4 regions of the Streptomyces sp. NPDC060000 genome follow, and region 1 is predicted to be linked to each of the others. Evidence: riboswitches for the same ligand, from Rfam matches in the RefSeq annotation. Region 1 holds a riboswitch; each other region holds the start of a gene.
The links. Region 1 has a riboswitch for cyclic di-AMP ahead of ACFWBB_RS27965 (peptidoglycan DD-metalloendopeptidase family protein). Riboswitches for the same ligand answer to the same signal wherever they lie in the genome.

Region 1 (2,191 bases):
CGCGAGGACGTCCAGGAGTACCTCTGGGAACAGCTCCACGGGCTGCTGTCCAGCGCGCCCGTCGACTATGTGAAGTGGGACTTCAACCGCTGCTTCACCGACGCCGGCTGGCCGGACGACCCCTACCCGCAGCGCCTCTGGGTCGACCATGTGCGCGCCCTGTACGCCCTCCTGGACCGGCTGCGGGCGGCCCACCCCGGGGTCGCCTTCGAGTCCTGCTCGGGCGGCGGCGGGCGCATCGACCTCGGGATCATGAGCCGTACCGACCAGGTGTGGACCTCCGACAACACCGACCCGCTCGACCGGCTCGACATCCAGCACGGCTTCAGCCAGATCCATCCCGCCCGGGTGATGGCGGCCTGGGTCACCGACAGCCCGAACACCCAGCTCAACGGCCGGGTCAGCTCGCTGCGCTTCCGCTTCGTCAGCGCCATGGCCGGCGTCCTCGGCGTCGGCGGGGACCTCTCCGAGTGGAGCGAGGACGAGCTTGCGGAGGCGCGCCGGTGGGTGGACCTCTACAAGGAGATCCGGCCTCTCGTGCAGCAGGGCGACCTCTACCGGCTGCGGCCCCCGACGGGCGGTCCGAGTGCCGTCCAGTACGTGCGCGGTGACGAGACCGTCGTCCTCGCCTGGCTCCAGGCGCAGCGGTTCGGCGAGCCCGTTCCGGCGTTGCGGCTGCGCGGACTCGACCCGGCAGCATCGTACGAATGCCGCGAAACAGGCGAAGTTCACCGGGGTGCCGTGCTGCTGCACCACGGGCTGCGTACCGGACTGCGGGGCGACCTCGATGCGACGGTTATCCGGCTGCGTCGCATCTGAGGCTTCTGTCCGAATTGGCGCCTTCGTTCCAACTCGCTCTGGAATAAGGCGACCTGGAGAGCCGTCACGTGATCAGCGTCATAGTCGTGACCGTCCGTCGCTGGTCATGTTCACGTAATTCGCCTGCTTTTCAGGGTGCTTGTGGATAAGCGGGCCCGTTGATTCACGGAGTGTGACCGGGGATTCTCACAGCGGATCAAGAGAAAGGAGTCGACAGTACAACCTCTGCTTGTCCCTGTGCGTCCTGGTCGCTTACGTTCCACACCAATCCGGACGGACGCCGAATCCTGCCACCGCCCGGAGCCCGCACACTCATCCGTGCATGGCAGGAGCGGGGGACCCACAGGCAGAACCGCCTGTTCCGGCCTCCGGAACAGGCTTTGGGGTAAAGCCGCGCCTCGGCGCGGCCGGGCATCTCCAGTCCGCACCCGACAGCTCACCTCGCAGGCGCCGGAGAGGAATTCGCCATGCCCGCGAAGGGTAAGCACCGCCGTCCGAAGCCCCAGCGCTTCACCCGCTCCATCGCCGTCGCCGGAACCGGCGGCGCCGCGCTCGCCCTTCCGCTCATGGGGGCCACCGGCGCTCACGCGGCCCCCACGCAGTCCGTCGCCCAGTCGGCTTCCCAGTCCGTCCCGGAACAGGCCGCGCAGTCCGTTCCGGTGGCGCAGAAGGCCGCCACCGCGACGAGCGCCAGGACCTACACCGTGCGGTCCGGCGACTATCTCTCGAGGATCGCCGACGAGCAGAACGTCAGCGGTGGCTGGCAGCGGCTGTACCAGGACAACCGTCAGGCCGTCGGCAGCGACCCGTCGCTGATCCACCCCGGCCTGAAGCTCTCGATCGGCAAGAAGGCCGCGACCGGCAGCACCGGTTCGTCGTCCGGGTCGTCGTCGAAGTCGTCGTTCTCCTCGTCGAAGGCGTCCGGCAGCAGGGCATCGTCCTCGTCCTCTTCCGCCTCGTCGTCCGGTTCGTCCTCCTCGAAGGCGGCGACCCAGGTCGCCGAGAGCAGCACCGGCACGTCGAGCGGCTACGTCCTGCCGGTGGCGGGTGCCACCGTCGGCACGGCCTACCACACGGCAGGCAGCATGTGGTCGAGCGGCTACCACACCGGTACCGACTTCGTGGTCCCGACCGGCACGTCCCTCAAGGCCGTCGGCGCGGGCACCGTCGTCTCCGCGGGCTGGGGCGGCGCGTACGGCAACCAGGTCGTCATCAAGCTCGCCGACGGCTACTACGCCCAGTACGCCCACCTGTCCCAGCTCTCCGTCTCGGCCGGGCAGACCGTGGCCGCGGGCCAGCTGGTCGGCCTCTCCGGTGCGACCGGCAACGTGACCGGCCCGCACCTGCACTTCGAGATCCGCACCACGCCGGA
Region 2 (2,191 bases), on a different contig from region 1:
GAGCTCTCCAGGGAGTTGTTCCCGGCCACCGCGCGCATGTCGCGCCCGCGCCAGGGCACCGCGGAGACGGTCGAGAAGATCGACTCCGCTGCCGTACGCGCCTTCTACGAGAAGCACGTCCGGCCCGCCACGGCCACCGCCGTGGTCGTCGGCGACCTCACCGGCGTCGACCTGGACGCGCTCCTCGGCGACACCCTGGGCGCCTGGACGGGCTCCTCGGCCCAGCCACGGCCGGTGCCGCCGGTGACCGCCGACGACACCGGCCGGGTCGTCATCGTGGACCGCCCCGGCGCCGTCCAGACGCAGCTGCTGATCGGCCGCATCGGCGCCGACCGGCACGACCGTGTGTGGCCCGCGCAGGTCCTCGGCACGTACTGCCTCGGTGGCACCCTCACCTCCCGGCTGGACCGCGTCCTGCGCGAGGAGAAGGGCTACACGTACGGTGTCCGCGCGTTCGGCCAGGTCCTGCGGTCGGCCCCGGACGGCTCGGGCGCGGCGATGCTCGCCATCAGCGGCTCCGTCGACACCCCGAACACCGGTCCCGCCCTGGACGACCTGTGGAAGGTGCTGCGCACCCTCGCCGCCGAGGGGCTGACGGACGCCGAGCGTGACATCGCCGTGCAGAACCTGGTCGGCGTGGCGCCGCTGAAGTTCGAGACCGCCGCCGCCGTCGCCGGCACGCTGGCCGACCAGGTCGAGCAGCACCTGTCCGACGACTTCCAGGCCACGCTCTACCAGCAGCTCGCCGCGACCGGCACGGTGGAGGCCACCGCGGCGGCCGTGAACGCCTTCCCGGTGGACCGCCTCGTGACCGTCCTCGTCGGTGACGCGGCCCGGATCAGGGAGCCGGTCGAGGCTCTCGGCATCGGTGAGGTCAAGGTCGTGTCCGCGGAGTAGATCCCGGCAACGGCACGCGCGCGCAGGGGCCCTGGTCGACGAAAGCGTCACCAGGGCCCCTGCGTGTCCGAATTGGGGCGGAGGTTGCCTGTCTGCCCTGTGGGATGCGCTACAAAAACCGAGATCCGTTTGAGGATTGAAACCCGCGCCGCTTAACGTCATCCGGGCTGTTCGTCAGGCAGTGCGCCGCAGCCGCGGCACCGGACAGTCATCGCCGAGTCCCCGTACGGCGCGAGCCAGGGGAGCCGGGGACCCACTTGTGAAGTCCCTGGGGTGAATCGGACGCCCGCGCGCGAAGCGCGAGGGGGTCCGTAGGAGACCTTCCTGCTCCGAACCCGTCAGCTAACCCGGTAGGCGAGAGGGAAGGAAAGGACACCCCCAACTTCATGGCGTTCACCTGCGCCACCGGGAAGCACCGTCGGCCCAGCCGGATGCAGCGCACCAGCGTCCGCGCGGCGGGCATCGCGGCGCTCACCACCACCGGTGTCATGGCCACCGTCGCCTCCACCCCGGCTTTCGCCGCCGAGCCCACCCCCGAGCAGACCGGGCTCATCCCCGTCGTCACCGCCGGCGAGTCCGTCGTCGAGCAGATCGACGACCAGGTCGCCGTGCAGAAGCAGGCGGCCTTCGAGCAGGCCGCCCGCGAGGCCGCCGCCAAGAAGGCCGTGGAGGAGCGCGCGGCACGCGTGCGTGCCGCCCGTGAGGCCGAGCGCAAGCTCCTCAACACCTTCGTGTCGCCGATCACCGGTTCCTACGTCTCCACCGGCTACCAGGCCAGCAGCTCGCTGTGGTCCTCCGGCAGTCACACCGGCATCGACTTCCACGCCGCGAGCGGTACCTCCGTGCACGCGGTCGGCTCCGGCACCGTCGTCGAGGCCGGCTGGGGCGGGTCCTACGGCAACCAGATCGTCATCAAGATGAACGACGGGACGTACACCCAGTACGGTCACCTGTCGTCCATCGAGGTGTCGGTGGGTCAGCAGGTCACCCCCGGTCTGCGGATCGGCCTGTCCGGCGCCACCGGCAACGTCACCGGTCCGCATCTGCACTTCGAGGCCCGTACCACGGCGGAGTACGGCTCGGACATCGACCCGGTCGCCTATCTCCGTAAGCACGGCGTGAACGTCTGACGTCCCACGGCGACAGATCGTCCTGCCCCGGCCCTCCCGGCCGGGGCTTTCGCTGTTTCCGAGGCTCTGCTGTCCAAAAAATATCCCTGGATTCCGGCCCGCCATCGGAAATTCCCGCTCATTGCAATAGAGTCACGGAACACACGTCAATCGTCGACGTTTCA
Region 3 (2,191 bases), on a different contig from region 1:
GGAGGTCGGGCAGCTGTACGCGGCCGTCGACCAGGACGGCGTCGACGGGCTGACGCTCATCGAGCCGGGCTACCGCATGCCGCACCCGACGCTGCCAGCCCTGCGTGTCGGTCGGCGCGACGACCTGTGGTGCGAGCCGATCAGCAAGGTGCTGCTGCGCCATCCCACCCTGTCGGACGACGAGTTGGCGGCGACGGCCCGTTCGGTGGTCGGTTCGCTGGCCACCGTCACCATGTCCGGGCCGGGCACGGTCGAGCTTCAGCCCTGCGGGATCACCAAGGCGACGGGGCTGGCCCTGGCCGCCGAACGTCTGGGGCTGCGGCCCGAGGACACCATCGCCTTCGGGGACATGCCCAACGACATCCCGATGTTCGACTGGGCGGCTCGTGGTGTCGCCATGGCCAACGCCCATCCGGAACTCAAGGCGGTGGCCGACGAGGTGACGACGTCGAACGAGGACGACGGCGTGGCCGTCGTCCTCGAACGATTGTTTCCATGACCGGGAAGGCCGGTACCGCGGAACGGATCGGCACCGACGCGAGGGTCAGTACGCGCCGAACACGTTGTCGATCGAGCCGTACCGCGCGGCCGCGTAGTTGCAGGCGGCGGTGATGTTCGCGACCGGGTCGTAGGAGTTCCACGACGTGCCCGAGACGTGGTAGGCGCGGAAGGTCGGGTCGATGACCTGGAGCAGCCCCTTGGAGGGGATGCCCGCGGCCGCGTTGGAGTCCCAGAGGTTGATGGCGTAGGGGTTGCCCGAGGACTCGCGGATGACGTTGCGGTAGATGCCGTTGTACGTGCCCGGGATGCCGTGCTGCCCCATGACCTGGAGGGAGGCGCGGATCCAGCCGTCGAGGTTGTTGGAGTAGCCGAGGCTGGTGGCGGTGGCGACGGTCGGCGTCGCCGCGGAGGCGCCGGTCGCGCCGATGAGCGGGAGGGCGAGCACGGCGGCGCCGGTGACGGCGACGGCGAGCGTGCGGACGAGACGGTTGCGGCGCGGCTGAGCGGCAGCGGGCATGATGATTTTCCTCTCCAGCGCCTGCGAGGTGAGCTGTCGGGTTCGGGCGGGAGCTGCCCGGTCGCGTCTTACGGGTGCGACTTGACCCCAAGCCGTACCGGGTGGTCCGAAACGTCTGATACATCCAAGACGTCCGGAACATCCGGTTCGGCGACTTACCTGGTTCCCCCGCTCCTGCCGAGCGTTCTCGATGGGTGGTTCGGGCGGCGGCAGGATTCGGCGTTCCGCCCGACAGGCCGGGAACGTATGCGAGAGCACATGTCCGAAACAAGTACCGGATTCACAGTTGACCCCTATTGACCTTGGTCTGTGACCTATGGGGTGCTTGATCCTTTGTGGGTGCAAAGCTTCAACTTGCTTGGGGCGTGCGGAGAATCGGTGAAGGGCGAGGTCGGCCCGGGCGGTCGAGGGGAGTGAGCCAACTCACCAGCGTTCACAAGAGCGGCGAATCGGGCATTAGGCCCAACTCATCGTTAAAGCACCGTCGATGAGTCGCGTGCGAAATCCGGGCGCGGGAGGTGGGTCCGTGAAGGGGTGCCGGATGGAGAAGTCCTGGAGGGGGTGCGTGATCGTCGTCACGTGGGCGGGGGTGGACGGGCGGGGTCATCGGCCTGCCGGCCACCCTGGCGCGGACATGAATCGTCGCTTCCCGGCATTTCTATTCATGTCCGCTCATCTGAGCTGATCAAAAACATATCGGGCGTGATCCGATACCGCCTGGCCTGCGGAGCGCCTCCTGGGCGAGCCCATTCGAGCCCGGGGGACGTGGGGGCTATCGGTGATCGAAACGTGACCGGATACGCTGACTTGAGTGATGGCAGAGACCTATCGACAAACCGCGTAATCGCCAGTAGACACCAGCAGACAGGAGACCCCTCGTGACCGTCGTCGGGCCGTTCGGGCTGAGCGTGCGGGACCAGGCTCTGGAAGCCGATGTCCAGGCCGGATTGGCGGCTGTCGAGGAAGGCTTGCTCGAGGCCACCAAGAGTGCGGTCCCGTTCATCACGGAGGCCGCCCAGCATCTCGTACGAGCGGGCGGGAAGCGGTTCCGGCCGCTGCTCGTGGTGCTCGCGTCGCAGTTCGGGGACCCGTACGCGCCGGGGATCGTGCCGTCGGCCGTGGTGGTGGAGCTGACCCACCTGGCCACGCTGTACCACGACGACGTGATGGACG
Region 4 (2,191 bases), on a different contig from region 1:
ACTGCCACCGTCTACAGCAGCCTCGAGCCGTGCGCCCACCGCTCCTCCCGCCCGGCCCCCTGCACCCGGCTCATCCTCGACGCGGGCGTGCGCAGGGTGGTCACGGCCTGGCGGGAACCGAACACCTTCGTCACGGAGGCGGACGGAAGCGGTCTGCTGGCCGCCCAGGGTGTCGACGTCCTCGTACTTCCGGAGTACGAGGAGCGTGCGAAGGACCCGAACGGCCACCTTCTCCGAGACCGCTGAGGCACCGCGGATCAACCGATGTGCTTTCTGTCCCGCTGATGGCGTACAGTTGTGTTCATCGCCGCGGGGTGGAGCAGCTCGGTAGCTCGCTGGGCTCATAACCCAGAGGTCGCAGGTTCAAATCCTGTCCCCGCTACTGATGGCCGAAGGCCGGAATCCGAAAGGGTTCCGGCCTTCGGCGCGTTCACCGGCCCCCGGGCGTGCTCGCCAGTCACTCCCTCACTCTTCGTGATCGGATGACCGCTCTGCGCATAACGAACGAGTCACCATCAAAACGCCTGTGACTGATGAAGCGTTTCCGGGGTAGGGCGAGGCGCGGTCAACTCGCCCGTTTTTCACCACTGGTGGCCCGAAAGTCCAGGCCACGAATGTTATTGATCAAGAAGAACGGCTTGGAATACCGCCCCCGGGTCTATTAACGTTCGATAACGCAGCGCGGTCGTCCCAGCCGGCACCAGAGTCGGCTCCGTGCGGCACGTGCCGAATCCCGCAAGGGAACCGGGGAACCACCACCTTGGGGTGAATCACGCGGAAGCCGCCGTGAACTCGCAGAGTCCACGGCCGGTATACGCGCGTAGGAGACCTTCCCGCTCCGAACCCGTCAGCTAACCCGGTAGGCGACGGAAGGAAAGGAGCGCGCCCGCGTGGCGTCCAACCCGCCTGCCCCAGAAGCCCCGTACGCGCCGAGCCAGCGGTCCACCGAGACCTTCGGCTACGGCGGTTACCGCACTGACGAGGGCCCCTGGGAGGAATGGAACCCCACCGCGGAGTCCATTCGCCCGGCACGCGGCAAGCACCGCGTCGCCAAGCAGCGCGGCGGCGGATTCGCCCGCAGCTCCACCGTCCTCGGCGTCGGCGTCATAGCCGCCGTCAGCGCGGGCGGCATGGCCAGTGCCAACACCGGCAAGGCCCCGGTCTCCATCTCGATGCCGGACCTGCCCAACGTGGGCTCGCTCATCTCCGACGACCAGCCCGCCCAGGAAGCCCCGTCGGCCTTCGCCGGCTTCGGAACCGAAGCCCCCGTGGACGCCGACGAGAGCGCCTCCGACGCCGGCGAGGCCCTGCGCAGCCGGATCATGGCGCAGGCCGAGTCGCAGCAGTCCCAGGTCGAGGTCAAGGCAGCCGCCGTGGCGGCCAAGGCCGAGGCCGACGCCGTCGCCAAGGCCGAGAAGGAGGCGGAGGCCAAGGCGGCCGCCGCCAAGAAGAAGGCCGCCGAGGAAGCCGCCGCGAAGGTCGAGGCCGCGCGCCTGGCCGAGCTGGCCAAGCAGTACACCCTGCCGACCTCCTCGTACACCATCACCTCGACCTTCGGTCAGGCCGGTTCCCTCTGGTCCTCCGGCTACCACACGGGTCTCGACTTCGCCGCGCCCACGGGCACGCTCATCAAGGCCGTCCACAGCGGCACCATCACCGAGGCCGGCTGGGCCGGTTCCTACGGCTACCGCACCATCCTGACCCTGGACGACGGCACCGAGCTGTGGTTCTGCCACCAGTCGTCGATCAGCGTCAGTGTCGGCCAGAAGGTCGCCACCGGTGACGTGATCGGCCGGGTGGGCGCGACCGGGAACGTCACCGGGGCCCACCTCCACCTCGAGGTCCACCCGGGCGGCAGCGCCGACGGCATCGACCCGGCGGCATGGCTGCGCGGCAAGGGCATCAACCCCTGAGCGGTCCCTCTCCCGCGGACACCCTGATCCACCTCGGCAGCCCCGGCGCCCTCCGCGTCGGGGCTGCCGGTCTGTGCCGTCCACAGGCGCCGTTCACATGTTCTTCGCGTCACGCCCGGAATGGGCGGGCCGTCGGCGCCCGTTGAGACGAAGCATGACTTCTCTTCGCAAGCTCGGCTCCTCCGACCTCGAGGTCTTCCCGCTCTCCCTCGGCGGCAACGTCTTCGGCTGGACCGCCGACGAGACGGCCTCCTTCGCCGTACTCGACGCCTACACGG

Region 2: linked by a shared signal. The riboswitch ahead of ACFWBB_RS18350 (M23 family metallopeptidase) and the one ahead of ACFWBB_RS27965 (peptidoglycan DD-metalloendopeptidase family protein) in region 1 are both predicted to bind cyclic di-AMP.
Region 3: linked by a shared signal. The riboswitch ahead of ACFWBB_RS08920 (transglycosylase SLT domain-containing protein) and the one ahead of ACFWBB_RS27965 (peptidoglycan DD-metalloendopeptidase family protein) in region 1 are both predicted to bind cyclic di-AMP.
Region 4: linked by a shared signal. The riboswitch ahead of ACFWBB_RS36420 (M23 family metallopeptidase) and the one ahead of ACFWBB_RS27965 (peptidoglycan DD-metalloendopeptidase family protein) in region 1 are both predicted to bind cyclic di-AMP.

What each region holds. Positions count from the first base shown of each region.
Region 1 covers NZ_JBHWUU010000059.1:6,660-8,850, forward strand. The annotation lists gene ACFWBB_RS27960 (alpha-galactosidase) at 1-819, shown strand, start outside; cyclic di-AMP (ydaO/yuaA leader) riboswitch at 1,088-1,282, shown strand; gene ACFWBB_RS27965 (peptidoglycan DD-metalloendopeptidase family protein) at 1,287-2,191, shown strand, end outside.
Region 2 covers NZ_JBHWUU010000031.1:54,889-57,079, forward strand. The annotation lists gene ACFWBB_RS18345 (M16 family metallopeptidase) at 1-897, shown strand, start outside; cyclic di-AMP (ydaO/yuaA leader) riboswitch at 1,100-1,269, shown strand; gene ACFWBB_RS18350 (M23 family metallopeptidase) at 1,284-2,027, shown strand.
Region 3 covers NZ_JBHWUU010000011.1:86,224-88,414, forward strand. The annotation lists gene ACFWBB_RS08915 (HAD family hydrolase) at 1-499, shown strand, start outside; gene ACFWBB_RS08920 (transglycosylase SLT domain-containing protein) at 545-1,018, opposite strand; cyclic di-AMP (ydaO/yuaA leader) riboswitch at 1,022-1,250, opposite strand; gene ACFWBB_RS08925 (polyprenyl synthetase family protein) at 1,897-2,191, shown strand, end outside.
Region 4 covers NZ_JBHWUU010000095.1:22,491-24,681, reverse strand. The annotation lists gene ACFWBB_RS36430 (dihydrofolate reductase family protein) at 1-246, shown strand, start outside; tRNA gene ACFWBB_RS36425 (tRNA-Met) at 309-382, shown strand; cyclic di-AMP (ydaO/yuaA leader) riboswitch at 715-881, shown strand; gene ACFWBB_RS36420 (M23 family metallopeptidase) at 891-1,913, shown strand; gene ACFWBB_RS36415 (aldo/keto reductase) at 2,068-2,191, shown strand, end outside.